One region of the Vibrio sp. SCSIO 43136 genome, then DNA from elsewhere that is predicted to be linked to it. Evidence: predicted binding sites of a transcription regulator. Region 1 holds the regulator's gene; the other holds the start of a gene.
The links. Region 1 encodes MetJ, which represses methionine synthesis genes. Its sites were predicted from a motif close to TTAGACNTNTANANGTCTAA; they were not measured.
Positions count from the first base shown of each region.

Region 2: a site for MetJ is predicted at 5,641-5,660, ahead of metK (methionine adenosyltransferase). Genes of this name have one in related genera too.

Region 1 is NZ_CP071848.1:216,938-233,067, forward strand. It holds gene zapB (cell division protein ZapB) at 268-510, shown strand; gene rraA (ribonuclease E activity regulator RraA) at 558-1,085, opposite strand; gene J4N39_RS01070 (1,4-dihydroxy-2-naphthoate polyprenyltransferase) at 1,160-2,077, opposite strand; gene hslU (ATP-dependent protease ATPase subunit HslU) at 2,220-3,554, opposite strand; gene hslV (ATP-dependent protease subunit HslV) at 3,568-4,104, opposite strand; gene J4N39_RS01085 (MBL fold metallo-hydrolase) at 4,268-5,047, shown strand; gene J4N39_RS01090 (SPOR domain-containing protein) at 5,071-5,610, opposite strand; gene cytR (DNA-binding transcriptional regulator CytR) at 5,710-6,714, opposite strand; gene priA (primosomal protein N') at 6,980-9,184, opposite strand; gene rpmE (50S ribosomal protein L31) at 9,434-9,652, shown strand; gene J4N39_RS01110 (malic enzyme-like NAD(P)-binding protein) at 9,877-11,136, shown strand; gene metJ (met regulon transcriptional regulator MetJ) at 11,203-11,523, opposite strand; gene J4N39_RS01120 (O-succinylhomoserine (thiol)-lyase) at 11,789-12,961, shown strand; gene J4N39_RS01125 (bifunctional aspartate kinase/homoserine dehydrogenase II) at 12,954-15,365, shown strand; gene metF (methylenetetrahydrofolate reductase) at 15,526-16,130, shown strand, end outside.
Region 2 is NZ_CP071848.1:380,107-396,236, forward strand. It holds gene J4N39_RS01955 (YqgE/AlgH family protein) at 1-149, opposite strand, end outside; gene gshB (glutathione synthase) at 174-1,121, opposite strand; gene rsmE (16S rRNA (uracil(1498)-N(3))-methyltransferase) at 1,134-1,865, opposite strand; gene J4N39_RS01970 (endonuclease) at 2,007-2,717, opposite strand; gene J4N39_RS01975 (SprT family zinc-dependent metalloprotease) at 2,796-3,293, opposite strand; gene J4N39_RS01980 (DUF2189 domain-containing protein) at 3,372-4,169, opposite strand; gene metK (methionine adenosyltransferase) at 4,377-5,528, opposite strand; gene tkt (transketolase) at 5,900-7,894, shown strand; gene epd (erythrose-4-phosphate dehydrogenase) at 8,141-9,169, shown strand; gene J4N39_RS02000 (phosphoglycerate kinase) at 9,323-10,483, shown strand; gene fbaA (class II fructose-bisphosphate aldolase) at 10,620-11,696, shown strand; gene mscS (small-conductance mechanosensitive channel MscS) at 12,076-12,939, shown strand; gene J4N39_RS02015 (YbaK/EbsC family protein) at 12,989-13,486, opposite strand; gene J4N39_RS02020 (LysE/ArgO family amino acid transporter) at 13,483-14,115, opposite strand; gene J4N39_RS02025 (LysR family transcriptional regulator ArgP) at 14,253-15,146, shown strand; gene J4N39_RS02030 (oxidative stress defense protein) at 15,231-15,920, shown strand; gene serA (phosphoglycerate dehydrogenase) at 15,985-16,130, opposite strand, start outside.

The sequences.
Region 1 (16,130 bases):
CTACCACAAGTTAGAGTAAACGTTTGCTTTTTTGCAGGAGAACTGTCACTAGTGTGGTTTATGCTGGCAAAAGGCGGAGTTAAATACTGGCTAAGCGCTTGGTAGTACAAGGAAGTGTCAAAATTTGCTCGAAATCGCAGTTTTTTTAATCAAATGAACAAATATGGCAGATTTTGGGCGTGAGTCTGACGTGCTAGCCCAGTAGAATGGATTCATTACCGTGAATGGAGTGTTCACGTCAATCGGATAAGAAGACAGGTAGCTAAAATGTCATTAGAAGTGTTAGAAAAACTAGAAGCGAAAGTTCAAACAGCAGTAGACACTATCGCACTACTACAAATGGAAGTTGAAGAGCTTAAAGAGCAAAACGAGCAGCTAGCATCAGAAGCAAGCGAGCTTAAAGGCAACCGCGAAGAGCTTGAGCAGCAAAACCAACGCATGCGTGAAGAGCACAATGCTTGGCAAGAGCGCATCCGTAACCTACTTGGTAAAATGGATGACGTTGAGTAATCTCAATCAAACAGTAAAAAGGGAGCCAAGGCTCCCTTTTTTCATTGTTAGTCTTCTAGATACTCTTCTTCATCTTCTTCCAGCTCTTCACCGTCGGCGTCGAGTGGTTCCTGAGACAAGATGATGCCCGTGTTATCAGCATAGAGGTAATCTTCCGGCAGGAAAGTAACACCGCCAAAGTTTACCGCTACATCGATTTCACCAATGTCTTGTGATGCTGCGCCAACCGGAATGGACGCCAGTGCTTGAATGCCAACGTTCATGTCTTCAAGCTCGTCTACTTCACGCACACAGCCATAAACGACAATGCCTTCCCATTCGTTTTCTTCTGCCAGAGAAGCGAGTTCAGAGTCGATAAGAGCGCGGCGCAGTGAACCACCACCGTCAATCAGCAACACTCGTCCTTGGCCTTCTTGCTCTAAGATGGAACGGATCAATCCGTTGTCTTCAAAGCACTTAACCGTGGTGAGCTGGCCAGCAAAAGAGGCGCTACCGCCAAAGTTACTGAACATAGGCTCAACTACATCGACCGAATCAAGGTAGATATCGCATAACGCTGAGGTGTTGTATTCCATACGCATCGTCTTCTATAGCAAGTGTCTTCTTCGAGTATATAACCCCGATAAGTCATTGCAATGACAAGCCTCAATTAACTGGCCAGAGTTTGGCCTGTGATCACGATTGAGAACAACAAGTTAGTCACTAAGGCACACTTGACGATAACTGGCATCATCGGCGCTAGCTCAACGGGCTGTTTTGCCGCGAGCACCGCCTTGCCGTGCTTGAGTAGCAAGGCGATGGCCGCCAGCATGATCATTGACCACAAGGTGATGTAAGTGTTGAGCCATAGGTAGGCGATGAAGGCTGCGCCACCACCTGCTAGTAGTAACATGTGATAAAGCTTTGCTTTGCCACTGCCTAGGCGTACCGCCATGGTTTTTTTGCCACAAGCGCGATCGTTGTCGATATCTCGCATGTTGTTGATGTTCAATACCGCCACCGCAAGCAGGCCGCAACCTAACGCAGGTAAGAAAACGTCACTCGATAGTGTGCCCGTGTGCAGAAAGTAAGTACCCGCAACCCCAAGTAGGCCAAAGAAGATGAATACGGATAAGTCACCCAGACCTACATAGCCATAAGGTTTACTGCCGACGGTGTAAGCGATGGCGCTAATAATGGCGAGCAGTCCAAGTAGCAAGAAAGCGATGATGCTGCTCGGTGATTGCAGCGCATAAAGCACCAGGGCTAACCCCGAAGCTATGGTAAGCGCAATATTGATGGCGATGGCACGGCGCATCATTTGCGGGGTAACCGCACCAGATTGCATCGCACGAGTTGGTCCAAGTCGTGCTTCGTTGTCTGTGCCTTTTACGGCATCGCCATAGTCATTGGCTAGGTTAGAGAGGATTTGAAGCAAGATTGCCGTCAGCAGCGCCAGAAACATGATTGGCAGTGACAACTGACCATTTAATAGCGCCATGCTACTGCCGGTGGTAATTGAGGCAATAGCTAGTGGGAGAGTTTTTGGTCGTGCTGCGTCAAGCCAGATGGCTAGAGTGTTGGTCATAATGTCAAACAGATCACCTAAAGATGGCGACAGTATAACCACAATAAGACTAAGTTCGACCGATGCAATTCAAATTCAGAGCAAAAAAATGCCTGTTTCAACCATGGTTGAAACAGGCATTGGGATTTTGCTCGCAGTAGGGTTAAAGAATGAAGCGGCTTAGGTCTTCGTCTTCAACAAACTCGCCCAGACGTTTGCTGACGTATTCAGCATCTACGATCACTTTTTCATCTTGTGGGTGTTCGGTTGCTGCAAATGAAATTTCTTCCATCAGACGTTCCATCACAGTGTGTAGACGACGTGCACCGATGTTTTCTGTGGTTTCGTTCACTTGCCACGCAGCATCAGCGATTTTCTGGATACCGTCTTGGGTAAATTCAACCCCAACTTCCTCTGTTGCCATCAGCGCTTGGTACTGCTCGGTGAGCGATGCTTTAGGTTCAGTTAGGATGCGTTTGAAGTCATCACTGGTCAGAGCCTCTAGCTCAACACGAATTGGCAGTCGACCTTGCAGCTCGGGAATGAGGTCTGAAGGTTTTGCCACTTGGAATGCACCTGATGCAATAAACAAAATATGGTCGGTTTTGACCATGCCGTGTTTGGTCGATACCGTGCTACCTTCGATTAGAGGCAGTAGGTCACGTTGAACGCCTTCACGAGATACATCAGGGCCGGAGCTTTCGCCACGTTTACAGATTTTGTCGATCTCATCTAGGAATACGATGCCGTTGTTCTCGACGTTGTAGATCGCTTGCTCTTTTAGCTCTTCTTGATTAACCAGCTTTGCAGCTTCTTCTTCCGTCAGCGCTTTAAAGGCATCTTTGATCTTCATCTTGCGGCTCTTTTTCGTATCGCCAGCAAGGTTTTGGAACATGCCCTGAAGTTGGTTGGTCATCTCTTCCATGCCCGGAGGAGCCATGATTTCAACGCCCATCTGAGGAGCGGCAACGTCGATGTCAATCTCTTTGTCATCAAGTTTGCCTTCACGCAGCTTCTTGCGGAAGATTTGACGTGTGTTCGAGGTATCTTCTTGGCCATCGGTTGAGCCCCAACCTTCGCGAGGTGGTGGCAGTAAGGCATCAAGAATGCGCTCTTCTGCTTGCTCTTCGGCGCGGAATTTCACTTTTTCCATCGCTTGTTGATGGGTCATCTTGATCGCCACATCGGTAAGATCTCGGATAATGGTTTCCACTTCCTTACCTACGTAGCCCACTTCAGTAAACTTAGTCGCTTCCACTTTCATGAAAGGAGCGTTGGCCAGTTTAGCTAGACGACGAGCGATCTCAGTTTTACCCACACCCGTTGGGCCAATCATTAGAATGTTTTTAGGGGTTACTTCAGCGCGCAGACTCTCTTCAAGCTGCATACGACGCCAGCGGTTACGTAGTGCAATGGCTACCGCTCGCTTTGCTTTGTCTTGGCCGATAATGTGGCGATTTAGTTCGTGAACAATTTCGCGAGGCGTCATTTCAGACATAGTCGATTCCTTATTACTCGGCAGACGCAGCGTCTAGCTCTTCGATAGTGTGGTGGTGGTTGGTGAAAACACAGATATCACCAGCAATTTTTAGAGATTTCTCAGCGATTTCACGAGCGTCTAGCTCGGTGTTTTCTAGCAGCGCAGTTGCAGCCGCTTGAGCGAAGTTACCACCAGAACCGATGGCAATCAGGTCATTTTCTGGCTGAACAACATCGCCATTACCAGTGATGATAAGAGAAGCGGTTTCATCAGCGACGGCTAATAGTGCTTCTAGTTTGCGTAGCGCACGGTCGCTACGCCAGTCTTTTGCCAGCTCAACCGCCGCTTTAGTTAGGTGGCCTTGGTGCATTTGCAGTTTACTTTCGAAACGCTCAAATAGGGTGAATGCGTCTGCGGTGCCCCCTGCAAATCCAGCTAATACTTTGTTGTTGTACAGGCGACGCACTTTCTTTGCATTGCCTTTCATTACTGTGTTGCCTAGCGATACTTGGCCATCGCCAGCGATAACCACTTTGTTGTTGCGGCGTACTGATACAATCGTAGTCACGTTATTTACCTTATGATTCGCCTGTCTATTACATGATATATGCGGCTAGGAATATCAATTTCAAGGGTGAGTGATAATGGGGCGGGTTAAAAATTTGTCATGACAATTCAAACGTATGTTTGATACACTTGTTTTAACAAAAGATTAACAAAGTGAGCCATTTGTGAAGCTGCATACCATTCCCGGTCATATTCAATCGATATATTTGGCGGAGTACCCAGATAAGCTGTTGCTGCTTGACGGGGGCTGTCGGGCGGACATCGAGCCGTTAGTGGCGTACATAGAGAATGAGCTGGGCCGCAGTATACATGATCTTAAAGCGGTGGTGGTGACTCACATGCACCCAGATCATGCTGGAGCGGCGAACATGCTCAGGCAACGTTATGGCACAAAAATTATCGCAGGTGACCAACCCGGACAGTGGTATCAGGGGGTAGCGGGCATTTTAATGCACTGGATGGACTTATTGCTTGCGACCTACGTGGCCAGTCGCAAAGGGTCTCGATTTAAAAACTTGTGGTACTCACGCCATCTTTTTCCTGATATTAAACTTGGTGACGGGGAGGTTATCCCTGAGTTCGAAGATTGGCAGGTTTGGCATACGGTCGGACATACCGATAGAGATCTGACCTTATGTCATCAGCCGACGAGGTTACTCTATGTCGCCGATCTTATTGTGGCGCTAAAGCACAAATACGTTGCTCCGTTCCCGGTGTTTTTGCCTCATCAGTATCGGTATTCGCTCAAGCGAGTGTATGAGTATCAGCCACAAACACTGCTGTTGGCTCATCAGGGGGAGATGGCGTTTGATCAAGAGGCTTATGAAGGACTTTTGAAAAGTTCACCGCGCTTTCGAGTGACGCACTGGTGGGTCATTCGAACCAAAGGTTGGGCATTAGTTCGTGGCTTCTTAAACCGAAATAAAAACAAGCGCCAGTCGTAGACATGGCGCTTGTTTACATTGTGCTATTGCGCTTCTTTCCAAATAGCACAAGGTTCAATTCGTGCTTTTTGCAATTTATGCTTGTCTCGCTCGGCGTCGCGTTTGCGGGTGTACGGGCCTAGGACGACACGATACCAGCTACTGCCTTCTTTCTTGCGGATCTGGCTGCTGATGCCTTGAAAAGCGATGTTGACCTTGCGCTCTTCTGCTTGAGATTCCAGTTTAAAAGCACCGCATTGCATGATGTATGGAATGTCAGACACCACGGCTTCTTTGGCTTCGACCTTCACTTCTTTATTTGGCAAAGACTCCATGTACTCCCACTCCTCCTCTGGAGGTGGTGGTAGTGGTTTGCTTGGCTTCTTGACCACTTTTTTCTCAGCAGGTTTGCTTACAGGAGTGGGCGGCTCTGGGTCTTGGCTTAAAGTAAAAAGGCCGTAGCCGAACACGCCAACCAACAGAATAGCAACGAGGCCAGCTTTCCACGGCTTGGATTTAGGAGCCGATCTACGAGCCGGTTTTTTTTGTCCTCGGCCGCGTCTAACGTAATCTTTATTCGCCACTTTGATTTGCTTAGGTAAAAGGAAAAACGCCTAACATGGTAATCCACAATTAGGCGTTATTGCTAGAGGTTAGATAGCAAATTGGTGATGCTGGTGCCGTTATGCCCTTGGGGGACAGGCACTTTTTCTGACCACCAATTTAGTATCGAGCAATCTAGAACCCGCACGTACATCGCGTCCTTTTAGAATTTCGAGCAGCATCAACATCGCTTGGCGACCAATCTCATAGCGAGGCTGCGAAATGGTTGTCAACGGTGGATCGCAATACTGAGCGAACTGAATGTCATCAAAGCCGACAAAAGAGATCTCTTCAGGTACTTTTTTACCCATTTGCTTGGCTTTTTGAATGGCACCGATAGCCATGACGTCATTGTGGCAAAAGACCGCTGTTGGTGGCTCAGGCAGGGAAAGTAGCTGCGCCGCAGCGGCTTCTCCAGACTCAAAGCTAAAGTCCCCTTCAACCTGATAATCAGGGTTCATGGTAATGCCAGCGCGCCTAAGGGCTTGTTGGTAGCCTTGGTTACGAAAGTGGCAAAGCTGAGTATTTTCTGGCCCTTTGAGTTGGGCGACGTGTCGATGCCCCATTTGGGTCAGATAGTTAACCGCTTCAAATGAAGAGGTCAGGTTATCGATATGAACTGTTGGCAGCTCAAGCTCTGGCGCAAACTCACACCCCATCACCAGTGGTGGTAGGTTCTTTTGTTCAGGCTTACTGACGTCAAATGGTAGTTGGGTCCCTAGCAGTAGCATGCCATCGGCCTGTTTGGTAAACACCAGATTGACTAAGGAGCTTTCACGCTTTTCTTGTTGTCCGCTGTTACCGAGCAGAACGAGATAGCCGTGTTCGACAGCGGCATCTTCAATCCCTCGGATGATTTCGCTGAAGTAAGAGTCACAAATATCTGGAACGATAGTAACAATCGTTTTAGATTCGTTGCGACGCAAATTACGTGCTAATGAGTTAGGTGCGTAGCCCGCTTCAAGTACCGCATCTTCAACGCGTTTGCGAGTTGAAGATGAGACTTTCTCAGGGTTCATTAACGCCCGAGATACGGTAGCCGTGGATACGCCAGCAAGCTGGGCAACATCCTTCATTGTCGCCATAGATTTTCCTCATGGTTCTGCATGGCTTAGTCATAATACGGCGAACTGACTAAGCAGAAATTTGATACAAGATCCCTGCCTGTAAACTTTGGCAAAGTTATAATAGTTATTGTGACTTTTGTTAGTAACTTTAAATTAAAAGCTTGTATATCTTGGCTATTTTATGTTCAAAAAGCGATGGGATTTACGGCGAGATTAACAAAAATTACATCTGAAACGTGACCATTCTCACATCAAACGCAATCGTTTGGCAAATCTAAGCGGTTTAGCTCATGTCCTGAGGTTCGATATCCAGAGTCCAGCGTACTTTTTTGGCATCGGGCAGCAGGTCGATGACAGTTTTGGCGCTATAGAGGATTTTTTGCATTTGTGGGCGACTCGGCACTTGCAGCAAGAGTTGCCAACGAAACTTTCCTGCTCGTCGAGCAAGAGGTGCCGGCATTGGGCCCAGCACTAGGCAATAGTGGTCAAATAGTGGATGGGCTTCGAGTGTTTGCCTGAGTTGCTGCATAAAGCGCTCTACAATGGCGTTGTTGTTCGCCTCTGCACGAAATAGGGTGACGAAACTGAACGGCGGTAGCTGGGCGGCGCGGCGCTCCATTAATGCGGCGTCAGCAAAATGGTCGTAGTCTTTGTGCAATAGTGCTTGCAGCAAACTGTGCTCAGGGTGGTGTGATTGCAAGATCACTTCTCCCGGTTTACTCGCTCGACCCGCTCGACCCGCAACTTGGGTGAACAGTTGGGCAAGCCGCTCTGATGCTCGAAAATCGCTGCTATATAGTGATCCATCAACGTCCAGCAGGCCAACGAGAGTGACGTCTGGAAAGTGGTGACCTTTGGCGAGCATTTGGGTACCGATTAAAATTTGGTATTCATTGTTACGAATTGCACTGAGCGCACTCTCCAAGCTGCCTTTGCGGCGGGTGCTATCACGATCGATGCGGATGGTCTTAAACTCAGGAAACAGCTGGGCTAGGTAGCCCTCTAATTGCTCGGTACCCACACCGACCGATACCAATTGATGCGAGCCACACTGCTTGCAGCTATGAACGACAGGGCGTTGTGAGCCACAGTGGTGGCAGCGCATGTCTCGGGTGTTGTTATGATAGGTGTAATACGCATCGCAGCGTTGGCACTCTGCCGTCCAGCCACAGTCATGGCACATCAGTGCAGGAGAGTAGCCTCGGCGGTTGAGAAACAGCATCACTTGGTTGCCCGCATTCAAGTGGCGGCGCATTTCGGCGATTAACGCAGCTGACAATCCACTTTCTAAGTATTGGCCCTTGATGTCGACCACTTTATTGGTTGTCGGGCGTGCATTGCCCGCTCTCGCCGTTAAGCGCAAGTGGTGATATTTACCACTACGGGCATTGTACAAGGTTTCTAGTGCTGGGGTAGCAGAACCTAAGACGACGGGGATACCTTCTTTATGGGCTCGCATGATGGCCACATCTCGAGCGTGATAGCGAAGACTGTCTTGTTGTTTATAAGAGCTATCGTGCTCTTCATCGACGATGATAATGCCTAGCTTGGTAAACGGGGTCAGCAGTGCTGAGCGGGTACCAATGACTATGCCTGCGTGTTTGTCTTTCGCAGCAAGCCAAGCATTGAGTCGTTCGGTGTCATTGAGCCCTGAATGAACCACTTCAATGGGCACGTCAAAGCGTTGGCGAAAGCGGTTGATGGTCTGTGGAGTTAGGCCAATTTCAGGCACCAAAACTAAAGCCTGCTCTCCACGCTCGAGCACAGGCTTTATCATGTTGAGGTAGACTTCGGTTTTTCCCGACCCAGTGACGCCTTGCAGCAAAAAGCAGCCGTAGCCAGGCTGGCTGTTGACGGCAGCAATGGCGACACATTGTTCTTGATTGAGCTTGGGTTTGTCGACGTTCGCTTCAATATTTGTAGGCCAAGGTTTGGCGATGGGCATTTGCACTAACTCTTGTGCCCAACCATTTTCTTTGATGCGTTTTAGCACACTGCTTGTGACGTCATTTTCGTTCAATAACTCACGGCTAACTGGGCCACTTTGCAGTAAGTGCATGGCGCGAGCCTGCTTTACTGCATTACTGGCAAAGCCTTGCATGAGTTTATTCTTGCCAGCCTCGGTCATTTGCCATTGAACTTGCGGCGCAAGTTCAGCGGGTTTGCCTTTGCGCAATAAGGTTGGCATCGCATTGGCAAGCGTATCGCCCAGCGGGTATTGATAGAATTGGCTGCACCAGTTGAGTAAATCGTAGAGGTCCGATGGCCATAACGGTTTGTCATCAATGACGGTTTTGAGTGGTTTGAGTTTCTCAATCGCAAATTCAGACTTATGGCTAAACCCAGTCACTATACCCACTAGAGTCTTTGGCCCGAATGGCACACTCACACGGCCACCAACCACAGGGTGTTGCCCTTGACTCACCAGGTAATCAAAGCGTTTATCCAAAGGAACGGGTAGGGCAACTTGAGCGATGGTCAAAGACATAACAGCCGTTAGATAGAATCGAAAGTGGCGCTATTGTAGCAATGAAAATGAAGGAATCGAAACCGGCACCAATTGTCTAAGACAATTGCTTAAAAAAAAGCCGAAAATTTAGCGAAACTGGTTGATCCTACGCCAACGATTCTTTAATATACGCGGCCTTAATCGACGTAACATCTACGTCTTTTGTAAACTACGTGTGGTGTCCGGCTTAGAATCGGATAGCGACACGGCCTAATTGAGGTTATCCCTATGAAAACTGGTATCCACCCAGAATACAAAGCTGTAAAAGCAACTTGTTCTTGCGGCAACACTTTTGAGTTCAACTCAACTCTTGCTAAAGAAAGCATCCACCTAGATGTATGTGACAAGTGTCACCCATTCTACACTGGTAAGCAACGTATCGTTGATACAGGCGGCCGTGTTGATCGCTTCAACAAGCGTTTCGGTGCTCTATCAAGCAAGAAGTAATTCTGACCGAATTCGAGAAAAAGGACGCTACGGCGTCCTTTTTTTATACCTAAAATTCCTGCACATAGTTTGAATCTAGCCCAAACTTTACCAATCAGAATGTTTTATCAATCACAACTCAATGTTATGGTTATTGACTTCTTAATAGGCATTCAAAGCGAACTTAAATAAAATAGCGAGCCTGTTAACTTTTTTGTAACTTCAGCTTTAGGAATCTCCCCACCATGTCAGACGACAATCAGCAAAATGACTTTCGCCAACAAGCGCTTGATTACCATGCATTCCCTACCGCAGGTAAGATCGGTGTGGCACTCACCAAACCTGCCGACACGGTAGAAGATCTTGCGCTCGCATACAGCCCAGGTGTGGCTGAGCCCGTACGTGAAATCGCTCAAAATGCTGATAACGTCTACAAATACACCGCTAAAGGCAACATGGTGGCAGTGATCTCTAACGGTACTGCGATTCTTGGTTTGGGTAACCTTGGTCCGTTGGCGTCAAAGCCAGTAATGGAAGGTAAGTCGCTGCTGTTTAAGCGCTTTGCTGGCCTAGACTCCATTGATATTGAAGTGAAGCATCGCACCATTGATGAGTTTGTTGATACGGTGGCTAACATTGCAGATACCTTTGGTGGAATTAACCTAGAAGATATTAAAGCACCGGACTGTTTTGAAATTGAGCAGCGTCTTATCGAGCGCTGTGACGTGCCTGTGTTCCATGATGATCAGCATGGTACGGCGATCGTAACGGCTGCGGGCATGCTTAATGCGATTGAGCTGCAAGGCAAGAAGCTAGAAGAAGCAACCATTGTTTGTTTGGGTGCGGGCGCAGCGGCGGTAGCATGTATGGAGCTGTTGATTAAATGTGGCGCTCAGCGTGAGAAAATCTACATGCTGGATCGCAAAGGCGTGATCCACACTCGTCGTGATGACTTGAACGAATATAAGAAGCTGTTTGCCAACAACACCGACAAGCGCACACTAGAAGATGTGATTGAAGGGGCTGATCTGTTCTTAGGGGTATCAGGTCCAAATCTGCTTGCGCCAGAAGCACTGACCTTGATGGCAGATAAGCCAGTGGTATTTGCGTGTTCAAACCCAGATCCAGAAATCAAACCTGAGTTAGCGCATGAAGTGCGTAGCGATTTGATCATGGGTACAGGCCGTTCGGATTACCCGAATCAGGTGAATAACGTTATCTGTTTCCCATTTATCTTCCGTGGCGCACTGGATGTTCGCGCTAGCGAAATCAACGATGAGATGAAGCTTGCCGCCGTTGAAGCGATTCGCCAGCTGGCTAAAGAGCCAGTGCCTGCGGAAGTACTAACGGCTGCGGGCGTGGATAGCCTTGAGTTTGGTTCGGGTTACATCATTCCAAAACCGATGGACCCACGTCTGCTCCCTCGAGTGGCTAAAGCGGTTGCTCAAGCGGCCATTGACTCAGGTGTGGCGCGCATCGACATGCCAGAAAATTACATGGCGTAAAATCCGCTGGAATAAAAAACGGGGTGCTCATTGAGCACCCCGTTTTTTATTGGTTCTACTGACGTCTTACTCTTCGTCAAACGCTTCAAATTCGATACCCATTTCTGTCATCAGCGCTTTGGCTTCAGCAGGGATCTCATCTGGGCGGTCTTTACGCAAGTCTTCATCGGTTGGCAGTGGCTGGCCTGTGTAGGCATGTAAGAAAGCTTCACATAGAAGTTCACTGTTAGTTGCGTGACGCAGATTGTTTATCTGACGACGAGTGCGCTCATCGGTTAATACCTTCAACACTTTAAGTGGAATAGATACAGTGATTTTCTTTACTTGTTCGCTCTTTTTACCATGCTCGGCGTAAGGGCTAATATATTCGCCGTTCCAGTCTGCCATTGCGCACCTTTAATTATGCTTTTGTCATCAGTGGGATATTGAGTGAATCTATGCAGCCCCTCAATATCTGAATAAGGATAGATTTTAGCGACTTTTACCGCCATAAGCAAAGACATATAGACGTCTAGAAGTGTTGACGTCCTAAACTGTGATCGGTAGAGTATTGTGTAGCGCTAACAAAAGCGAAAAGTAAGACACCGAATGTTGTCTGATACCAATAGTGGTATAACAGATAGCATGCTATTTGGAAAGGAAGACCAGCCCCATGAGTGATCGCAAGCCAGCTACCATTGCTGTACGTACAGGTATTGAAGAAGATAGTCAGTATCACGCCGTTGTTCCACCTATTTACCTATCGACCAACTATGGCTTCCCTTCTTTTGGAGAAGTGCCAAAGTTCGATTACACCCGTTCAGGAAACCCAAATCGCAACCAATTAGAAACGGCCCTTGCTGAGCTAGAATCAGGTGCGGGTGCGGTGATAACCAACACGGGTACAGCGGCGATTAACCTGTGGGTGACCAGTTTACTTGGCCCTGATGACTTAATTATTGCACCGCACGACTGTTATGGCGGTACCTATCGCCTGTTTAATACTCGAGCCCTTAAAGGGGATTTTAAAGTTGAGTTTGTCGATCAGTCGGACAGTGAAGCCTTAGATGCTGCGCTTAGCAAAAAACCGAAACTGGTGTTGCTAGAAACACCATCCAACCCATTGGTGCGCGTGGTAGACATCGCTCAAGTGTGTGAAAAAGCTCGTCAAGTGGGCGCACTGGTAGCGGTGGATAATACTTTCCTTACTCCGGTTTACCAAAAGCCGCTCACTCTCGGCGCTGATTTTGTTATTCATTCCACCACCAAGTTTATCAACGGTCACTCAGATGTGATTGGTGGTGTATTGATCTGTAAAGACGAAAAACACGTTGAAGAAATGGCTTGGTGGGGCAACTGTCTGGGGGCAACGGGCACTCCGTTTGATAGTTACATGACTTTGCGCGGCCTACGCACTTTGAGCGCTCGTATGAGGCAGCATGAAGAAAGCTCTGCCAAAATCCTGACTTACCTTCAATCTCAATCCTTGGTGGGTACACTTTATCATCCAAGTCTGCCTGAGCACCCTGGGCATGACATTGCTAAGAAGCAGCAGAAAGGTTTTGGCTCGATGCTGAGCTTTGAATTTGCAGGCAGCCAAGAGAAGTTGGAGCACTTTGTCAGTGAATTGCAGTTATTCTCTTTAGCGGAGTCTCTAGGTGGCGTTGAAAGTTTGATTTGTCACCCAAGCTCAATGACTCACCGAGCGATGAGCGATGAAGCACAGCTGGAAGCGGGCATTACGACTAAGTTGCTGCGCCTTTCAGTGGGTCTTGAAGATGAAGAAGACCTAATCGCTGATCTTGAGCAAGCCTTTGCAAAAGCCAAGGAGTTTGGCAATGACTAATTCACGACAGCTGCACAAATTTGGTGGCAGCAGTTTAGCCGACCCAGACTGTTATAAACGTGTGGTTGGGATCTTAAAAGAATACTCGCAAGTTGACGATATCGTCGTGGTTTCTGCCGCTGGCAGCACCACCAACCAGCTACTCGCTTGGCTGGGGGCGCTGGACAAAGATGGTCGAGTGGCTCACGAGCACTTACAAAACTTGCGTCAGTTTCAAACCTCGCTGGTGGAAGATCTGCTCGATGAAGCTTATGCCACTCCACTGCTTGAACAGCTAAATCAAGAGTTTGCTGCATTAGGTGAGTTGGGTGCACCGCTGAGTGCCACCCAAAAATCGGCAGCACTTGGTCATGGTGAAGTATGGTCTGCTCGTTTGCTAGCAGCACTACTTAGCCAAAGTGAGATGGAGTCAGTTTGGTTAGACTCTCGCGATTTTCTCCGTGCGGATTTAGGTGCGCAACCAGAAGTGGACCGAGCACGCTCTTGGCCGCTTATGAAGTCGGTGTTAGCACAGCATTCTCATTGCCGTTTAGTCATTACAGGTTTTATGGCTCGCAACCAAGCCGGTGAAACCGTGCTGCTTGGCCGTAATGGTTCGGATTACTCTGCGACTGTGATTGGTGCGCTATCTGAGTCGAGCCGAGTGACGATTTGGAGTGATGTGGCGGGGGTGTTTAGTTCCGACCCGCGTAAAGTAGAAGATGCTTGCTTGTTGCCGTTACTGCGATTGGATGAAGCGAGCGAACTTGCGCGCTTAGCTGCACCTGTCCTGCATAGCCGTACATTGCAGCCAGTGGCACAGAGTGCCATGGATTTACATCTTCGTTGTAGCTATCAGCCTGAATGTGGCTCCACCCGCATTGAGCGTGTGTTGGCCTCTGGTCGCGGTGCAAAAATTGTTACTTCATTAGATGAAGTGCTGTTGTTAGAGGTCGCATTTGCTCATGGCCACGATTTTGAACGTCAGCACAAAGAGGTGCTTAATGCCCTAACGCGTGCACAATTGCAGCCTTTGGCTCACGAGGTGCAGCAAGATAAAACCAAGCTGCTGTTAGCCTATACCGCCGAAGTTTCTGGCGAAGCCCTGAGTTATTTACAAGACTTGAGTGTTGAAGGTGAGCTGCGTTTACGTGAAGGCTTCTCATTGATTGCTGCCGTGGGAGCTGGGGTGACTGCCAACCCAAATCACTGTTATGGCTTCTATCAGCAATTGAAAAATGCGCCAGTGAAGTTCATCAGTGAAGCCGAATCTGGCCTGAGCTTGGTAGCAATTTTGCGCAAAGTGGATACCGAACCTCTATTGCGAGGCGTGCATGATCAATTGTTCCAAGCGCAAAAGCGTGTGGCGATTGCTCTATGTGGTAAAGGTAATATCGGCTCTGCGTGGCTTGACCTCTATGCAGAGCAGAAGAGTGAGCTGGCTAAACGTCATGGCATGAGCTTTGATTTAGTTGCTGTAGTAGATAGCCAAACCTGCTGGATGGATTTTAACGGTATTGATGCTGCCGAAGTCAACAGTCGTTACGACGATGAAGCGACCGAACACAACGGGCGCGATTGGCTTGAACAACTTGCTCATCAGACCAAGTATGATGAAGTGATCGTGCTGGATGTCACAGCAAGTCAAAAGTTGGCCGAGCAGTACCCTGAAATTGCTGAACACGGTTTGCATCTTATCTCGGCGAACAAAGTGGCGGGCTCAGCTTCTACTGCATTCTACCACCAAGTGCTCGATGCGTTCGCTAAGACTGGTCGTCATTGGTTGTACAACGCCACTGTAGGTGCAGGGCTTCCGATCAACCACTCGGTACGTGACCTACGTGAAAGTGGTGATGAGATTATCGCGTTGTCTGGGATTTTCTCTGGCACCTTGTCGTGGCTGTTCCAGCAGTACGATGGCAGTGTGCCGTTCAGTGATCTGGTTGATCTTGCTTGGCAACAAGGCTTAACCGAGCCTGATCCGCGTGCCGACTTAGATGGCTCTGACGTGATGCGCAAGCTGGTGATTTTGGCTCGTGAGTCGGGTTTTGATATCGAGCCTGAGCAGGTCAAGGTTGAGTCGTTGGTACCAGAAAGCTTGCAACAGGTATCGCTTGATGACTTTCTTGATAAGGCGCAAGAGCTCAGTGATGAGCTTGCCGAACGATTGGAGAAAGCTCAGCGTGAAGAGAAGGTGCTGCGTTACGTCGCCCGCTTAGAGCGTGACGGTAAAGCGACTGTCGGCGTAGAAGCGCTAAGCAAAGAGCACGCACTAGCCAACCTGTTGCCATGTGACAATATCTTTGCCCTTGAAAGTAAGTGGTACAAAGATAACCCGTTGGTGATTCGAGGTCCAGGTGCGGGTCGCGAAGTGACCGCAGGGGCACTGCAATCCGATCTTAACCGATTGGCTGGGCTGCTATAAATCGGTGTTGAAATGTCTTCACTCTCATTATGAATAATTTTCATGATGGGAGTGTTGACTTAATTCCTGATTCAAGTCACATTATGGACATATAGACGTCTAAACGTCATAACGGAATATGAAACACGACGCTGCACCGCGTCAGCAGGGAGAAGCTGTAATGGGCTACACACACGCAAGTCATCTAGACGCATTAAATCAAAACATCGCTGAGTTATCAGACGATATCAATGTTTCCTTTGAATTCTTCCCGCCAAGTTCTGAAAAGATGGAAGAGACCCTTTGGAATTCGGTGCACCGTCTTAAAACCCTGAAACCTAAATTTGTCTCGGTAACTTATGGGGCAAACTCAGGGGAACGTGATCGCACCCACTCAATCATCAAAGAGATCAAAAGCCAAACTGGCTTGGTTGCAGCGCCACACCTAACTTGTATCGATGCATCTCGTGAGGAGCTGGTGGATATCGCAGAAGATTATTGGGCTAACGGTATTGAGAGTATTGTTGCTCTGCGTGGTGACATTCCGCCGGGCGGAGGTGCTCCAGACATGTACGCATCGGATCTGGTTGAACTACTAAAATCTCGCCATGACTTTGATATCTCTGTGGCCGCTTTTCCAGAAGTTCATCCAGAAGCGAAAAGCGCCCAGTCGGATCTGTTGAACTTAAAGCGCAAAGTGGATGCTGGTGCAAACCGAGCCATCACTCAGTTCTTTTTTGACGTAGAAAGCTACCTACGTTTTCGTGACCGCTGTGTTGCGGCCGG
Region 2 (16,130 bases), 160 kb from region 1:
ATACCAGCGACGGAAACTTCGATTGGGGCATTAATCACAATACCCATTGCCCCTTCTTCGTTATGTTCACAGACGTAAACGACGGATTGGCGAAACAAGGGATCTTGCATGCCTGGCATCGCAACTAGGAAGTGATTAGCTAGATTCATAAGATCCCTCGTAGGTTCGCGGTTTTAAGCGTTAACTCGACGCTCAATGGCATCCATCAGTTTGCCTGTGATAGAGATGTCGTGCGCAGCTTCGATCTCTCGGATACAGGTTGGACTGGTAACATTGATTTCTGTCAGCTTGTCACCAATGACATCAAGCCCAACAAAAATTAACCCTTTCTCTTTAAGTGTAGGCGCTACCGCTTCAGCTATCTGACGATCTGTCTCGCTCAGTGGGCGAACTTCACCGCTGCCGCCCGCAGCTAGGTTGCCACGAGTTTCTCCTTTGGCTGGAATGCGTGCCAGACAGTAAGGCATTGGCTCACCGTCAACGACCAAAATACGCTTATCACCGTTGCTGATATCCGGTACAAAGGTTTGTGCCATAGCGTAGTTTTGGCCATGGTTGGTTAAGGTTTCGATGATAACAGATACGTTAGGGTCACCTGCTTTGACACGGAAAATAGAAGCACCACCCATGCCATCTAGTGGCTTAAGGATCACGTCACCGTGTTGCTCACGAAACGCTTTAATGGTTTCTGCTTTGCGAGTCACAATCGTGGTTGGGGTAAGCTCTGGGAACCAAGCGGTAAACAGCTTTTCGTTACAGTCACGTAGGCTCTGTGGCTTGTTGACGATTAAGCAGCCTTCCACTTCAGCACGCTCTAGGATGTAAGTTGCGTAGATGTACTCAGTATCAAATGGAGGGTCTTTGCGCATCAAAACCGCATCGAGTTCAGAGAGCTTTATCGCCTGTTCGGAGTGGAACTCATACCATTTTTCAGGGTTCTGCTCGACAGTAACTACCTTAGTATCGGCAAACGCCACACCTTGATTAAGGTGAAGGTCTTGCATTTCCATGTAGTGAATTTCCCAGCCACGACGTTGTGCTTCTAGCATCATTGCAAAGCTTGAATCTTTTTTGATATTGATGGCTGAGATCGGGTCCATCACGATACCGATTTTGATCATTTTATTCTCCGTTTATCCTAAGTCGCCAAAACGTACTTGTAAGGCGGTAATCGCGGTCAGTGCTGCGGTTTCAGTGCGCAGAACACGTGGGCCGAGTAGTGTTTCTTCAAACTGATATTCTTCAGTCATTGCGATCTCTTCACTCGAAAGACCGCCTTCAGGACCGATTAACAGGCGTACCTTGTTCATCGGCTCTGGCAGAGTATTAATTGAGTATTTTGCTCGTGGGTGTAGGTTAAGTTTCACGGCGTCACTTGGTTCCGCACACCACTGCTCTAGTTGCATTATTGGACGGATTTCCGGCACCGTGTTGCGACCACACTGCTCGCAAGCGCTGATCGCAATTTTTTGCCACTGGGCTAACTTCTTTTCAAAGCGTTTGGCGTCCAGTTTGACTCCACAACGCTCAGAAATCAGTGGCGTGATGGTGTTTACCCCGAGCTCAACCGATTTTTGAATCGTAAATTCCATTTTGTCACCACGAGAGACCACCTGACCTAGGTGGATGTTTAGTGGTGATTCGATAGAAGATTCCACTTTTTCAGTGATTTCCACGCTAACACGCTTTTTGGTCACTTCAGTAATGGTGGCTGGAAACTCATGGTTGGTGCCATCAAACAGCAGTACATCCTGACCAGGCTGCATTCGAAGCACTCGGCCAATATGGCCAGAGGCATCTTCACTTAGCTCTAGGTTACCCAGTGTTGAAATGGTCTCTGGGTGATAAATACGTGGCACTCTCATAGGGGCTTCCAATAATGTGTAGATTCAATATAAGTTGATGCGATTTGGCGAAAAACAAGGTCTGTGGTCAGATTTATCTGCGTCCATTAAATTATGCTAAGTATATGATCAGTTAGCTTGCTTAACACGCTCTAGGCAGACCTAGTTTACTTGTTGGGCGCATTGCTTGTAGACAAATGGGTTACGAATGCCTTGAATGGTAAAAATGCGACGTTCTCGCTCACACTCCCAATCATCGACAGGGTACTGCTTGTCCCAAGCGGTCATTAAGTTATGCTCACTTTTGCTCAGTTTTAGCTGATATTGCTGCGCCATATATAAATAGGTTCTTGCCACAGAGCCGCGCGCTCTTTCTGGTGGCATGGCTTTTCGCCCTTTGAAATTGACCTGCATTTCACACTGGCCATAGCTGACCCCGTCGAGCCCATTCCACTGGCTAAATCGATAATTAGAGCGGTCTCCATTCACTTCACCGATCGCTGGAGTGAGGTTGTGAAGGTCTGCTTCCATTTTTTTAAACTGCGTGTCATTTTTGGTGCAATTTTTACGTCCACCGTTTTGCCAGCATTGGCGCTGATGGCCAAATTGCCAAGCGGGCATCACATGCTCCCACTCTATGCGGCTGGCGCGCTTTTGCTGCTTTCTTACTTGATAGCCGCAACCGCGTAGGTCAGGCTCGCCACGTTTGCCTTGCCAGCGAATATCGCATCCACAATAGAAACTGACCGGATGATCATCATAGATATTTCGAGCGTGCTTTTTGGCTTTGCTAAAGGAGCTGGGAACACCCGTCGCAAATGAAGTGGTAGTCAGTAGTGCGGCTGATAAAGCGACTATGGTTGAGATTCGCATTAGCTTTATGATGTTTCTATCAAAAACTAGAGTGTAGCGATTTTAGTTAATGCTGCCAAACGTCGATAAGAACGGGTACTAGCTCCCTTGCCAAATCAAAGGCTGTTTACATTGGCTGCAAAGGTAACTTGCTTGCTGGCGAAGCACTTTATTATGGCGACGAATGGTGAGTTGGTGGCTTTGACAATGGCATTGATAAACATAGGTTTTGCCTTGCACTGAAGTGACGTCGAAGTCGTGGGTTGTTTTAGGCGCCAAGTGAAACACTTCCTGCATCACTGCCTGCCACTCTTTCCCGTGTGGCCTAACTCTGCCAAATAGCTTATAGACGATGAGGTGAGCTATCTCGTGTGGGATCACCTCATTAAGAAAGGCCTGTTGATTTTCCTTGAGCAGGGTGGGGTTGATACGGATCTGCCATAGGTTGAGATACGCCTTACCAGCAGATTTACCTCGCAGTTTAAAGCTAAGTTCTGGCTGAGGAAACTCTTGCTTGAAGTAGTGGTTCGCTTGTTCGATACAGCGAGCTATCACCTTTTGACAGGTATAGGAGAGTTCTAGGTCTATAGGTGGCAAAAAGCTTTCTCCGCTCAAAAAAAACACCCCAAGGTAGACTCTTGGGGTGTTTTATTATGCCACGTCTAGCAAATGGGGCTAGTGGTGTTTCTTTTTGATCGTATCGTGGTAAGCGTGCCAAGTGGCGTAGCCAAGAATTGGCATAGTAAATAGCATTCCAATGCCATAAGTCGCAAAGCCAATTAAGATGCCGCTACCGATGATGAACGCCCAAACGATCATTGCGGGGATGTTGGATTTAACGGCGTTAAAGCTGGTAAATACCGCAGTCATCATATCAACTCTTCGCTCCATCATGAGCGGGATAGAGTAGGCAGAAATACTAAACACCGCCGCCGCTAACACCGCACCAATGACTGTACCTGTTGCCAAAAATGGAGCGTACTCAGACAGTGGAGCCCCTTGCACTGAAGGGTAGAGAGCATGTAATAGCGCTGCGATCCTCATCCAGAAAATCATCGCTACCGCAAGTAGCACAGCAAACGCCCACTGAGAGGTGGAGTTGCGGGTGATGGCTTTCATTGAGTGGAACAAGCTGGCGTCATGGCCTTTTTCACGTTCCCACGCCGCATCATAAAGCCCAAGGGCGAGGAATGGGCCAATAAGCATGTATACCACTAAGCTTGGCATAACGACTAGGTGGGTTCCTTGCCATTGAACCAAGAGTACGATGCCTATGGCTGCAACCATAAAACAAGCACCGTAAAATAGGCTAATAAAGGGCATACGGATGAAGTCGTGTAAGCCGAGAGACAACCAATGGAATGGCGCCGAAACGCTCACTTGGTTGCATGGAATTGTGCGCGCATATTCGTGATCAGGAACGGCTTTACTCTCGTCATGAGACATCCCTGAGTGGTCTATTGTTCGAGGCATAAATCCTCCTTGATAGGAATTTAATAAGGTTAGCGGAACAGAAAACTGCACTGTTAACACTTTATTAACTATTAATGCATCAAGTGGGATTTACAAATTTTTCGTGGGTTAATTTGTTGCTAAATATGGCCTGGTGATAAATATCAAAGGCTTATATAGCAAAAACCCTCGTCAAGGACGAGGGTTTTAAAGTCGAAATTATTCGAATTATAGGCCGGCGAAATCGCGTAGGATTGCTGCCTTGTCAGTCGCTTCCCAAGGGAACTCTTCACGACCGAAGTGACCGTATGCTGCGGTCTGCTTGTAGATTGGCTGAAGCAGGTTCAGCATCTCTTGCAGGCCGTATGGGCGTAGGTCGAAGTGCTGACGAACCGCTTCGATGATGATGTCGTGAGATACTTTCTCAGTACCAAACGTCTCAACCATGATAGATGTTGGATCAGCAACACCGATAGCGTAAGACAGTTGGATTTCACAACGGTCAGCCATGCCAGCTGCTACGATGTTCTTCGCTACGTAACGTGCTGCGTAAGCTGCAGAGCGGTCTACTTTTGATGGATCTTTACCAGAGAATGCACCGCCACCGTGACGAGCTGCGCCGCCGTAGGTATCAACGATGATCTTACGACCAGTCAGACCACAGTCACCCATTGGGCCACCGATAACAAAACGACCGGTTGGGTTGATGAAGAAGTTAGTCTCTTTGTTGATCCACTCAGAAGGTAGTACTGGCTTGATGATCTCTTCCATTACCGCTTCACGTAGGTCAGGAGTTGATACTGAATCACAGTGCTGAGTTGAAAGAACTACCGCATCGATACCAACGATTTTACCTTGGTCGTACTGGAAAGTTACCTGAGATTTTGCATCTGGACGTAGGAAGTCTAGCTTGCCGCTCTTACGTACTTCCGCTTGCTTTTGTACAAGACGGTGAGAGTAAGTGATTGCCGCAGGCATTAGGATTTCAGTTTCGTTAGTTGCGTAACCGAACATGATACCTTGGTCGCCAGCGCCTTGCTCTTTAGGGTCAGCTTTATCAACACCTTGGTTGATGTCTGGAGACTGCTTACCGATAGTGTTTAGTACTGCACAAGAGTCAGCATCAAAACCCATATCTGAGTGTACGTAACCGATCTCACGAACCGTTTGACGAGTGATTTCTTCGATATCTACCCATGCAGAAGTCGTCACTTCACCACCTACCATTACCATACCGGTCTTAACGTAGGTCTCACAAGCAACACGTGCTTTAGGGTCTTGCTCAAGAATTGCATCAAGTACTGCATCAGAGATCTGATCAGCAATTTTATCCGGATGACCTTCAGATACGGACTCTGAAGTAAATAGGTGCTTAGCCATAGGTAGCTCCAAACTGGGTGAAATGTTCGCCAAATGGTTTCTCAACCTACTTCACTATAGAAGAGGGAGAAGGGGGCAAACAAAGTAAAAACTGGTTAAATTTTGTAGGTGTATCTACATCTAGACGTCTATTCTAGTGATAACTGATCGAATTACAAGCGCATTTTTTGTCAGGTCTTTTGGCAATCGTTTGCAATGCAATTAAAACCTAAATGAATATTAGTGAGCGTTTTGTGAAAAAAGTGCCGTATATGTAGCCAAAATCTTCAGATAAACGTTTGCAGTAAAGAGGGCGCTTTGAGAGAATACGCCCGCCGAAATCTCGGCCCCCTAAAAATTTCTTATATTCGCTTATGCATTCAGGAGCAGACATGTCTTCTCGTAAAGATCTAGCAAATGCTATCCGCGCTTTGAGCATGGATGGTGTTCAACAAGCAAACTCTGGTCACCCAGGTGCACCAATGGGTATGGCTGATATCGCCGAAGTACTTTGGCGTTCACACCTAAACCATAACCCACAAAACCCAGAGTGGGCAGACCGCGACCGTTTCATTCTTTCAAACGGCCACGGCTCAATGCTGATTTACTCTCTGCTACACCTGACTGGTTATGAGCTATCGATCGATGATCTGAAGAACTTCCGTCAGCTTCACTCGAAAACTCCAGGTCACCCAGAGTACGGCTACGCACCAGGCGTAGAAACGACAACTGGTCCTCTAGGCCAAGGCATCACTAACGGTGTTGGTATGGCGCTAGCTGAGAAAGCTCTTGCAGCACAGTTCAACAAGCCAGGTCACGACATCGTTGACCACTTCACTTACGTATTCATGGGCGACGGCTGTCTAATGGAAGGTATCTCGCACGAGGCTTGTTCTCTTGCTGGTACACTTGGCCTAGGCAAACTGATCGCATTTTGGGATGACAACGGCATCTCAATCGACGGTGAAGTTGAAGGTTGGTTCTCTGACGATACGCCTAAGCGTTTCGAATCTTACGGCTGGCACGTAATCCCAGCAGTAGACGGTCACGACTCTGACGCTATCAATGCAGCAATCGAGGCAGCTAAAGCTGACCCACGTCCTACGCTTATCTGTACTAAGACGGTTATCGGTTTTGGTTCTCCAAACAAAGCGGGCACACACGACTGTCACGGTGCTCCACTAGGCGCTGAAGAAATCGCAGCAACGAAAGAAGCGCTAGGTTGGAAACACGGTGCGTTTGAAATCCCTGCTGACATCTACGGCGAGTGGGATGCAAAAGAAGCAGGCGCAGCGAAAGAAGCTGCTTGGAACGAGAAGTTCGAAGCGTACGCAGCAGCATTCCCAGCAGAAGCGGCTGAGCTTAAGCGTCGTCTAAACGGTGACCTACCGGCAGAGTGGGAAGAGAAAGCAACTCAAATCATTGCTGATCTTCAAGCAAACCCTGCCAACATCGCATCACGTAAAGCATCTCAAAACGCACTAGAAGCGTTTGGTCAAATGCTTCCTGAATTCATGGGCGGCTCTGCTGACCTTGCGCCTTCTAACCTAACCATGTGGTCTGGTTCTAAGTCGCTAGAAGCGGCTGACTTTGCGGGCAACTACATCCACTACGGTGTACGTGAGTTCGGTATGACAGCAATCATGAACGGTATTGCTCTGCACGGTGGTTTCGTACCATACGGCGCAACTTTCCTAATGTTCATGGAATACGCTCGTAACGCAATGCGTATGGCTGCTCTGATGAAAGTTCAGAACATCCAGGTTTACACTCACGACTCAATCGGTCTGGGTGAAGATGGTCCAACGCACCAGCCTGTTGAGCAGATCGCATCTCTGCGCGTAACGCCAAACATGAGCACATGGCGTCCATGTGACCAGGTTGAGTCTGCAGTAGCTTGGAAACTTGCTATCGAGCGTAAAGATGGTCCTACGTCTCTAATCTTCTCTCGTCAAAACCTTGCACAGCAAGATCGTGATGCAGAGCAGGTTGCTAACATCGCTAAAGGTGCTTACATCCTTAAAGATTGCGAAGGCAAGCCTGAGCTAATCTTCATCGCAACGGGTTCTGAAGTAGAACTAGCAATGAACGCAGCCGCTGAGCTAACTGCTGAAGGCCGTAAGGTACGTGTTGTATCTATGCCTTCGACTGATGCATTCGACAAGCAAGACGCTGAGTACCGTGAAATGGTTCTTCCATCTGACGTAACGGCACGTGTAGCAGTAGAAGCAGGTATTGCTGATTACTGGTACAAGTACGTAGGCTTCGGTGGCAAGATCATCGGTATGACAACGTTCGGTGAGTCTGCACCAGCTGGTGAACTATTCAAGATGTTCGGTTTCACTACTGAAAACGTAGTAAACACAGCTAAGGAACTGCTAGCTTAATTGTTAGTTGTTGACTGAATTGAAAGGCTGGGTGTTTGCACCCGGCCTTTTTTTATGTTCGGTAAACGGCAATCGGAATTTACTTGCTTAAGGTGGCTCGTTGTTATCACATGTTGCCGTAAGCCGTAAGCCGTAAGCCGTAAGCCGTAAGCCGTAAGCCGTAAGCCGTAAGCCGTTTTCCTCTACCCCTTCCTCATTAACTTCTGTACTATCAACTCCAACTATTTCCCAAAAAACTAGTCTAGTATGACCCTAAAAATTGCGATTAATGGATTTGGACGCATCGGGCGCAATGTATTGCGTGCTATCTACGAGAGTGGCAGAAGCCAAGAAATTGAAGTGGTTGCAGTGAATGAGCTGGCAAAGCCTGAGGCAATGGCTCACCTGCTTCAATATGACTCTTCCCATGGGCGATTCTTTAAAAAGGTCAGCCATGATCAAGAACACCTTTATATCCATCACCCCAATGGCGAACAAGATTCTCTTCGTATTTTGCACCTCGCTGATATTGAAATGTTGCCTTGGGCAGATCTAGAAGTAGACATCGTTTTAGACTGTACTGGTGTGTTTGGAAGTCAGGCGGATGGTCAAAAACACTTAGAGGCTGGCGCTAAGAAGGTTCTCTTCTCACACCCTGGTGCAGCGGATTTAGATAACACCATTATCTATGGCGTAAACCACGATACGCTTAAAGCTGAGCATAAGGTGGTTTCGAATGGCTCGTGCACGACCAACTGTATCGTACCTATTATTAAAACCCTAGATGATGCCTTTACTATCGAGTCGGGTACGATCACTACGATCCACTCTTCGATGAACGATCAACAGGTGATCGATGCCTATCATAACGATCTCCGCCGTACCCGCGCCGCAAGTCAATCAATCATCCCAGTCGATACCAAACTGCATTTAGGAATCGGACGCATTTTCCCGAAATTTTCTGACAAATTCGAGGCAATTTCGGTGCGCGTGCCTACAGTTAATGTGACAGCAATGGATTTAAGTGTAACTTTAGCTACCAATGTGAAAGTTAATGACGTAAATCAAACCATAATTGAGGCTTCTAGGTGTACATTACATAACATTGTTGATTATACTGAGGCACCGCTTGTTTCCATCGATTTTAACCATGATCAACATAGTGCAATTGTTGACGGTAATCAGACCCGAGTAAGTAACGGGCGCTTGGTTAAAATGTTGGTGTGGTGTGACAACGAATGGGGCTTTGCCAACCGCATGCTGGATACAGCGTTGGTAATGCACTCACTTGCTTAGTAAGAGCGAAAAATGGACTTGGGAATATTTATTTTCTAACTTGAAATAAATTAGAAGCACCCCAAGTTAAAACAACAGTTGTAAGAATTATCAGGTTTGGCACGACGCCAGGCCTTTGCAAACTTTATATTTTAACATTTGAGAGGACAAAGAATGTCTGTAATCAAGATGATTGACCTGGACCTAGCAGGCAAACGTGTATTTATCCGTGCGGACCTAAACGTACCAGTAAAAGACGGCAAAGTGACGTCTGATGCACGTATCCTAGCTTCACTACCTACTATCAAGCACTGCCTAGAAGCTGGTGCTAAAGTAATGGTAACTTCTCACCTAGGTCGTCCTACGGAAGGTGAATACGCAGAAGAGTTCTCTCTAGCACCTGTTGTTAACTACCTAAACGACGCACTAGATTGCGAAGTTAAGCTAGCAAAAGATTACCTAGACGGTCTAGAGCTAAACGCTGGTGAGCTTGTTGTTCTTGAAAACGTTCGCTTCAACAAAGGCGAGAAAAAGAACGAAGAAGAGCTATCTAAAAAGTACGCAGCGCTATGTGACATCTTTGTAATGGATGCATTCGGTACGGCTCACCGTGCACAAGCATCAACTCACGGCGTTGGCATGAACGCACCAGTTGCGTGTGCAGGTCCTCTTCTAGCGGCTGAGCTTGAAGCACTAGGTAAAGCAATGGACAACCCAGAGCGTCCACTTGTTGCTATCGTAGGTGGTTCTAAAGTTTCTACTAAGCTAACAGTTCTAGAATCTCTATCTAAAGTTGCTGACCAACTTGTTGTTGGTGGCGGCATCGCAAACACATTCATCGCAGCTGATGGCCACAATGTAGGTAAGTCTCTATACGAAGCTGACCTAGTTGAAACAGCTCAGAAGCTAATGAAAGAGTGTTCTATCCCAGTAGCAACTGACGTAGCTTGTGCTAAAGCATTTGATGAGAACGCAGAAGCTGAAATCAAGCCAGTAACAGAAGTTCAAGACGACGACATGATCTTCGACCTAGGCCCTGATTCAACAGCGGCTCTTGCTGAAATCATCGGCAACGCTAAAACTATCCTATGGAACGGTCCTGTAGGCGTATTTGAGTTCAAGAACTTTGAAGCAGGTACAGCAGGCATCTCTAAAGCAATCGCTGAGTCTGCAGGTTTCTCTGTAGCTGGTGGTGGTGACACGCTAGCAGCTATCGATAAGTTCGGTATCAAGGCTGACGTATCTTACATCTCAACAGGTGGCGGTGCTTTCCTTGAGTTTGTTGAAGGTAAAGTTCTACCAGCAGTTGCGATGCTTGAAGAGCGCGCAAAATAATCTATCTAGAAAAGCGGGAAATGGTTTCCCGCTTTCTTGTTTGCTGAAGCACGCAGAATGCTGATAGAATGCGCCCTGCGATGTGAGCAAACGATTGCAATTTTTAATTAATACGACAGAAAATAGGACGAATTCCATGTCTAAGATCTTCGATTTCGTAAAACCAGGTGTTATCTCTGGTGACGACGTACAGAAAGTATTTGAAGTAGCAAAAGAAAACAAATTTGCTCTTCCAGCGGTTAACGTTGTAAACACTGACTCTGTAAACGCTGTACTGGAAGCAGCTTCTAAAGTTAAAGCTCCAGTAGTAGTTCAGTTCTCTAACGGTGGTGCTGCTTTCTTCGCTGGTAAAGGTCTGAAGCTAGAAGGTCAAGAAGCGCAAATCATGGGCGCAGTTGCAGGTGCGAAATACGTACACGCTGTAGCTGAAGCTTACGGTGTGCCAGTAATTCTTCACACTGACCACGCAGCTAAGAAACTACTTCCTTGGATCGACGGTCTACTAGACGCTGGCGAAAAATTCTTCGCTGAAACTGGTAAGCCTCTATTCTCTTCTCACATGATCGACCTTTCTGAAGAGTCTCTAGAAGAAAACATCGAAATCTCAGCTAAATACCTAGAGCGTATGGCTAAGATGGGTATGACTCTAGAAATCGAACTAGGTTGTACTGGTGGTGAAGAAGACGGCGTAGACAACACTGATATGGACCAGTCTGAGCTATACACTTCTCCTGAAGACGTAGCTTACGCTTACGAGATCCTAAACGCAGTTAGCCCTCGTTTCACTATCGCTGCATCTTTCGGTAACGTACACGGTGTATACAAGCCAGGTAACGTTGTTCTTACTCCAACTATCCTACGTGATTCTCAAGCACACTGTGCAGAGAAATTCGGTATCGCTGCGAACGCTCTAAACTTCGTATTCCACGGCGGTTCTGGTTCTTCTCAAGAAGAGATTGAAGAGTCAATCGGCTACGGTGTTATCAAAATGAACATCGATACTGATACTCAGTGGGCTACTTGGGATGGCGTTCGTGCATACGAAGCTGAAAACCGTGACTTCCTACAAGGTCAAATCGGTAACCCAACTGGTGATGACGCTCCAAACAAGAAATACTACGATCCACGCGTATGGCTACGTGCTGGTCAGTCTGGTATGGTTGCGCGTCTTGAGCAAGCATTTAAAGACCTTAACGCAATCGACGTACTATAATCTGTCGTAAGCGCTAAAGTTAATTAACCCACTCTTCGGAGTGGGTTTTTTTATATCTTTCTCAAATTTATCATCCAAATGCTTGGTTTTTTGCTCTAATATATAAATCGCATATGGTTCAGGTGTTTGTACTTCCCAGGGAAAGATACCAATCCAACTAATTATCTGATCAGCCTGGCTAGTCCATATTTCCTCTAGCCGCGTCAGAAATCGTATCCCTAGTCCCAGCTAGGCATAAGATTTCTTCCTTGCTAGAGAAAATCTGTCCGTCGCTATGCAAAATCACATAATTAGTCGTATTGGTATGAGAAGTAGGTTATTTTCCGCATCTGCTGCCAAGGTAGCAAAAACATAACTAAATGAAGTAGAGGATGCTGTTATGGCAAATGAAACATCGGTGGTGGACATCGAATTGGCGGAAAACGTCAATAAGCTCAACGAATGGATTACTGGCAATTCCGACCTGCTGATCCAGTACGGTGTGAATATCTTATCAGCGCTGCTGATCCTGTTTATCGGTAACATTGTTGTTAAAGCGGTAGCTGGCAGTGTGGCGAAAGTGCTGCATAAACGTAAAATGGATAAGGCGGTCGTTGAGTTTATTCACGGCATTGTCCGCTATACCTTGTTTGTAATTGTGCTGATAGCTGCACTTGGTCGAGTGGGTGTTCAAACTGCTTCTGTGGTAGCTGTAATTGGTGCGGCAGGTTTAGCGATTGGTTTAGCTCTGCAAGGCTCACTATCAAACTTTGCCGCTGGCGTATTGATCGTTGCGTTCCGTCCATTTAAATCTGGCGACTATGTTGAGATTGGCGGTGTTGCAGGTTCGGTAGATTCGATTCAAATTTTCCAAACGATTTTGACCACACCAGATAACAAAATGGTTGTTGTGCCGAACTCATCTGTGATTGGTAGCCCTATAACCAACTACTCGCGTCATAATACTCGCCGAATTGATCACGTGATTGGTGTGTCATACGGTGCAGATTTGAAGAAAACTAAAGACGTGATTCGCCGTGTATTAGAGGCGGATGAGCGTATTTTAAAATCTCCTGGTATCCAAATTGGTGTATCAGCATTGGCAGACTCATCAGTGAACTTCGTGGTTCGCCCATGGGTGAAAACTTCTGATTACTGGGACGTGTACTTTGATACGTTGCAAGCAATCAAAGAAGAGCTCGATAAAGAAGGTATTGAGATTCCATTCCCGCAAATGGATGTGCATTTGTCTAAGCCTGAGTAATCACGGTTAGAATCTAAAAAGCGTCGACCAGTGTCGACGCTTTTTTTTGTTAGTGCTCTAGCCAAAGTACTGTATTTGGTAGGGTGGCTAGCACTTTATGAAGATGCTCTGTTGCGAACCCTATGGTCTTATCTGGGTGGCCTGGCGTGTAGAGTAGCTCATTATGGCGGGCTTGAATAAGCTTGGTATCCACCACGATACATATCTCTTGTGGTAAACCAAATGGACAGACGGCTCCTGCAACACAACCAGTCACCTGTGACATTTCTTGATCATCACAAATAGAGACTCTTTTTCCTAGCAACGACTTGAGTGCTTTGGAATCAAGACGGCTGTCCTTATCGGTCAGGTAGAGTGCATAGCCCCCGCCTTTGATACGTAAAAAAAGGCTCTTGCTATGAGTTCCGTTCCAACCAAGCGATTTAGCCACTTTGACATCGGTTTCAAAGTCCAAAATTGGTTCGTGCTGCCAAAGCTGGTAGGGAACATCAATCTTATTGAACAGTGCCAGATTGAATTGGTAAATAGTCTCTAATGAATGACTCATAACATGTACTTGACCCATAGTCCTTTAGTGAGCACGAAGGCGATGATAAACATCATAGCTGCAACTGCAATGTCGATGCCACACTTTACGTTGGGCTTAGATAGAGTAGGGCCAAGTTTCGCCGCTCCAAATGACAAGCTATAGAACCAAACAAATGAAGCCATGATGGTACCAATTGCAAAAGCGATTCGGTCATTGCCTTCAAATTGGCCGCCGATTGAACCTAAGATCACCACAGTATCAAGGTATAGGTGTGGGTTAAGCACGGTGACCGCAAGCGCACCCAAAACCACAGCCCTTTTACCACGAGCAGTCATCTGTTTTTTCGACTCTTCGCTGGTCGGAGAGCGAAATGCACTTCTTAAGGATAAGAAACCGTAGACGGATAGGAAAGCAATGCCACCTAAAGTCACTGAAGTGAGTAGGGTTTCATTTTGAGATAGAACTGCACCGCCACCAAACACACCCAGCGAAATAAAAAATGCGTCAAGAAAGCTACAAACGGTTGCTGTGGTTAGGTGATGATTGCGTTTAATGCCTTGATTTAAAACGTACGCGTTTTGTGCGCCGATTGGAATGATCATGGTGGCGCCTAGACCAAAACCTTGTAATAAAACCCACAAGCTCATGGCGATTTCCTTAAAAATGTTTGAGGTTAAAAAGAGAGTGGGCTAAGACTATCTCAGTTCACGAAATAAATTAAACTAATAATTTTAATGCCACATAAGTTAAACTTATGTCGTTGTAATGGAGGCAAGGAGTAAAGATGAGAGGCTTAGATTACCGTTGGATTGAAGCACTTGATTTGGTGATCGAGCTGCGCGGTTTCGAGCGTGCGGCAGAAAAGTTATGTATTTCCCAATCGGCAGTCTCTCAGCGAGTAAAGCAACTGGAGAAGTGGTTGGCACAACCTGTTTTAGTGCGAGAGCAACCCCCAAGACCTACTCTGGCCGGACAGCAATTATTAGCACTCTATCGCCGAGTATGTTTGCTAGAACAAGAACTCTTGCCAGAGCTTAATCCGGATGATGAGCGTCCGTTATCGGTAAGCATAGCAACCAATGCTGATAGTCTCGCTACTTGGCTAATCCCAAGTGTGCAAAACTTGTTGATGCAAAAGCGTGTTGCGCTGAACTTGATCGTTGATGATGAAGGACGAACGATAGACAAACTTCGCAGCGGGGAGGTGGTAGGTGCTATCAGCCTAGAATCACAGCCGATGTCAGGATGTGATGCGGACTACTTAGGACGAGTTGATTATTTGTGTGTTGCCAGCCCAGAGTTTTACGAACATTACTTTCCAGAAGGCGTTACTCGCGAAGCTTTATTGAAGGCGCCAGCAGTGGCTTTTGACCAGCATGATGATATGCACGAGCGTTTTATTCACCAGCATTTCAATTTGCCCTACGGCAGTGTGCTGAAACATACGGTTCGCAGTTCGGAAGCTTTCGTCAAGTTAGCCCTGGCTGGGGTTGCTTACTGCCTGATCCCAAGGCAACAAATCGAGCAAGAGCTTGCCGATGGTGAGTTGATTAATATTACGCCTAATTTTTTACTGTCAGTGAGAATGTATTGGCATCACTGGCAGCTGGAAAGCGGGGTGCTAAAAGAGATCTCTCAGGCGATAATTAAGTATGCGAGGACTCACTTACCTCAGTAAAAGTTCTGTCAATTGTCAGCTTTGATACTGCTAGTTGCGCCAATACGTGTCTAAAATAGCCACATAAGATGTTGGAGTGACGAAATGAAGAATAAAACGATTATGGCTCTGTTGCTTGCTGCGGTCACAGCACTGCCAGTAGCGGCTGCAGATGTTGATTTTCCTCATCTATCAACGACCGGATATGGGGAAGTGGTTGCTGTGCCAGATATGGCCGTGATCCAAGTGCAAGTCGAAGAGACGATGTTAAGCGCTGAACAGGCAAAGCAAGAAGTAGATAAAGCGGTTGAGGCGTTCATTACTCGTCTCACTACAGAAGGTGTCGAGCGAGATGATATCGCTGCTGCAAACTTGTACCTTTCACCGCAATACCATTATCCGAAAGCGGGCAAAGCCGAGTTGGTCGGTTACCGAGCCACTCGCAGCGTAACGGTGACGGTGGATGACTTGCAAAACCTTAATCGATACCTTGAAGGGGCGTTAGGTGATGGGATCAATACTATCGATAGTATTGAGTTGCAGGTGAAAGATTCCGATAAGTATCAGCAATTGGCGCGAGATGCAGCCATCAAAGATGCGATGGATAAGGCTAAGTCACTAGCGAAAGGCTTTGAGATGTCACTGGATGGTGTTTGGCGTATTGAGTACCACAATGCTTTCCAGCGCCCAGTAAAGCGTGCCGCAAGAATGGCGGCGGAGTCGATGTCTGATAGCTATCAAGATACAGCGATCAAGATCCGTGACCAAGTAAACGTGACCTATAAAATAAAGTAGCGTTAAACCCAATCTAAAAGGGCAGCCAATTGGCTGCCCTTTGTTTTAATCGGTGCGTTACCAATTAGTGCAATAGTCGAGCACGGATTGTGCCTTCAATTTGTTTCAGTTTTGCTAATGCTTCTTCTGAGCGATCAGATTCCACGTCGATAACGACATAACCCATATCAGAGGTCGTTTGTAGGTATTGACCAGCGATGTTGATGCCTT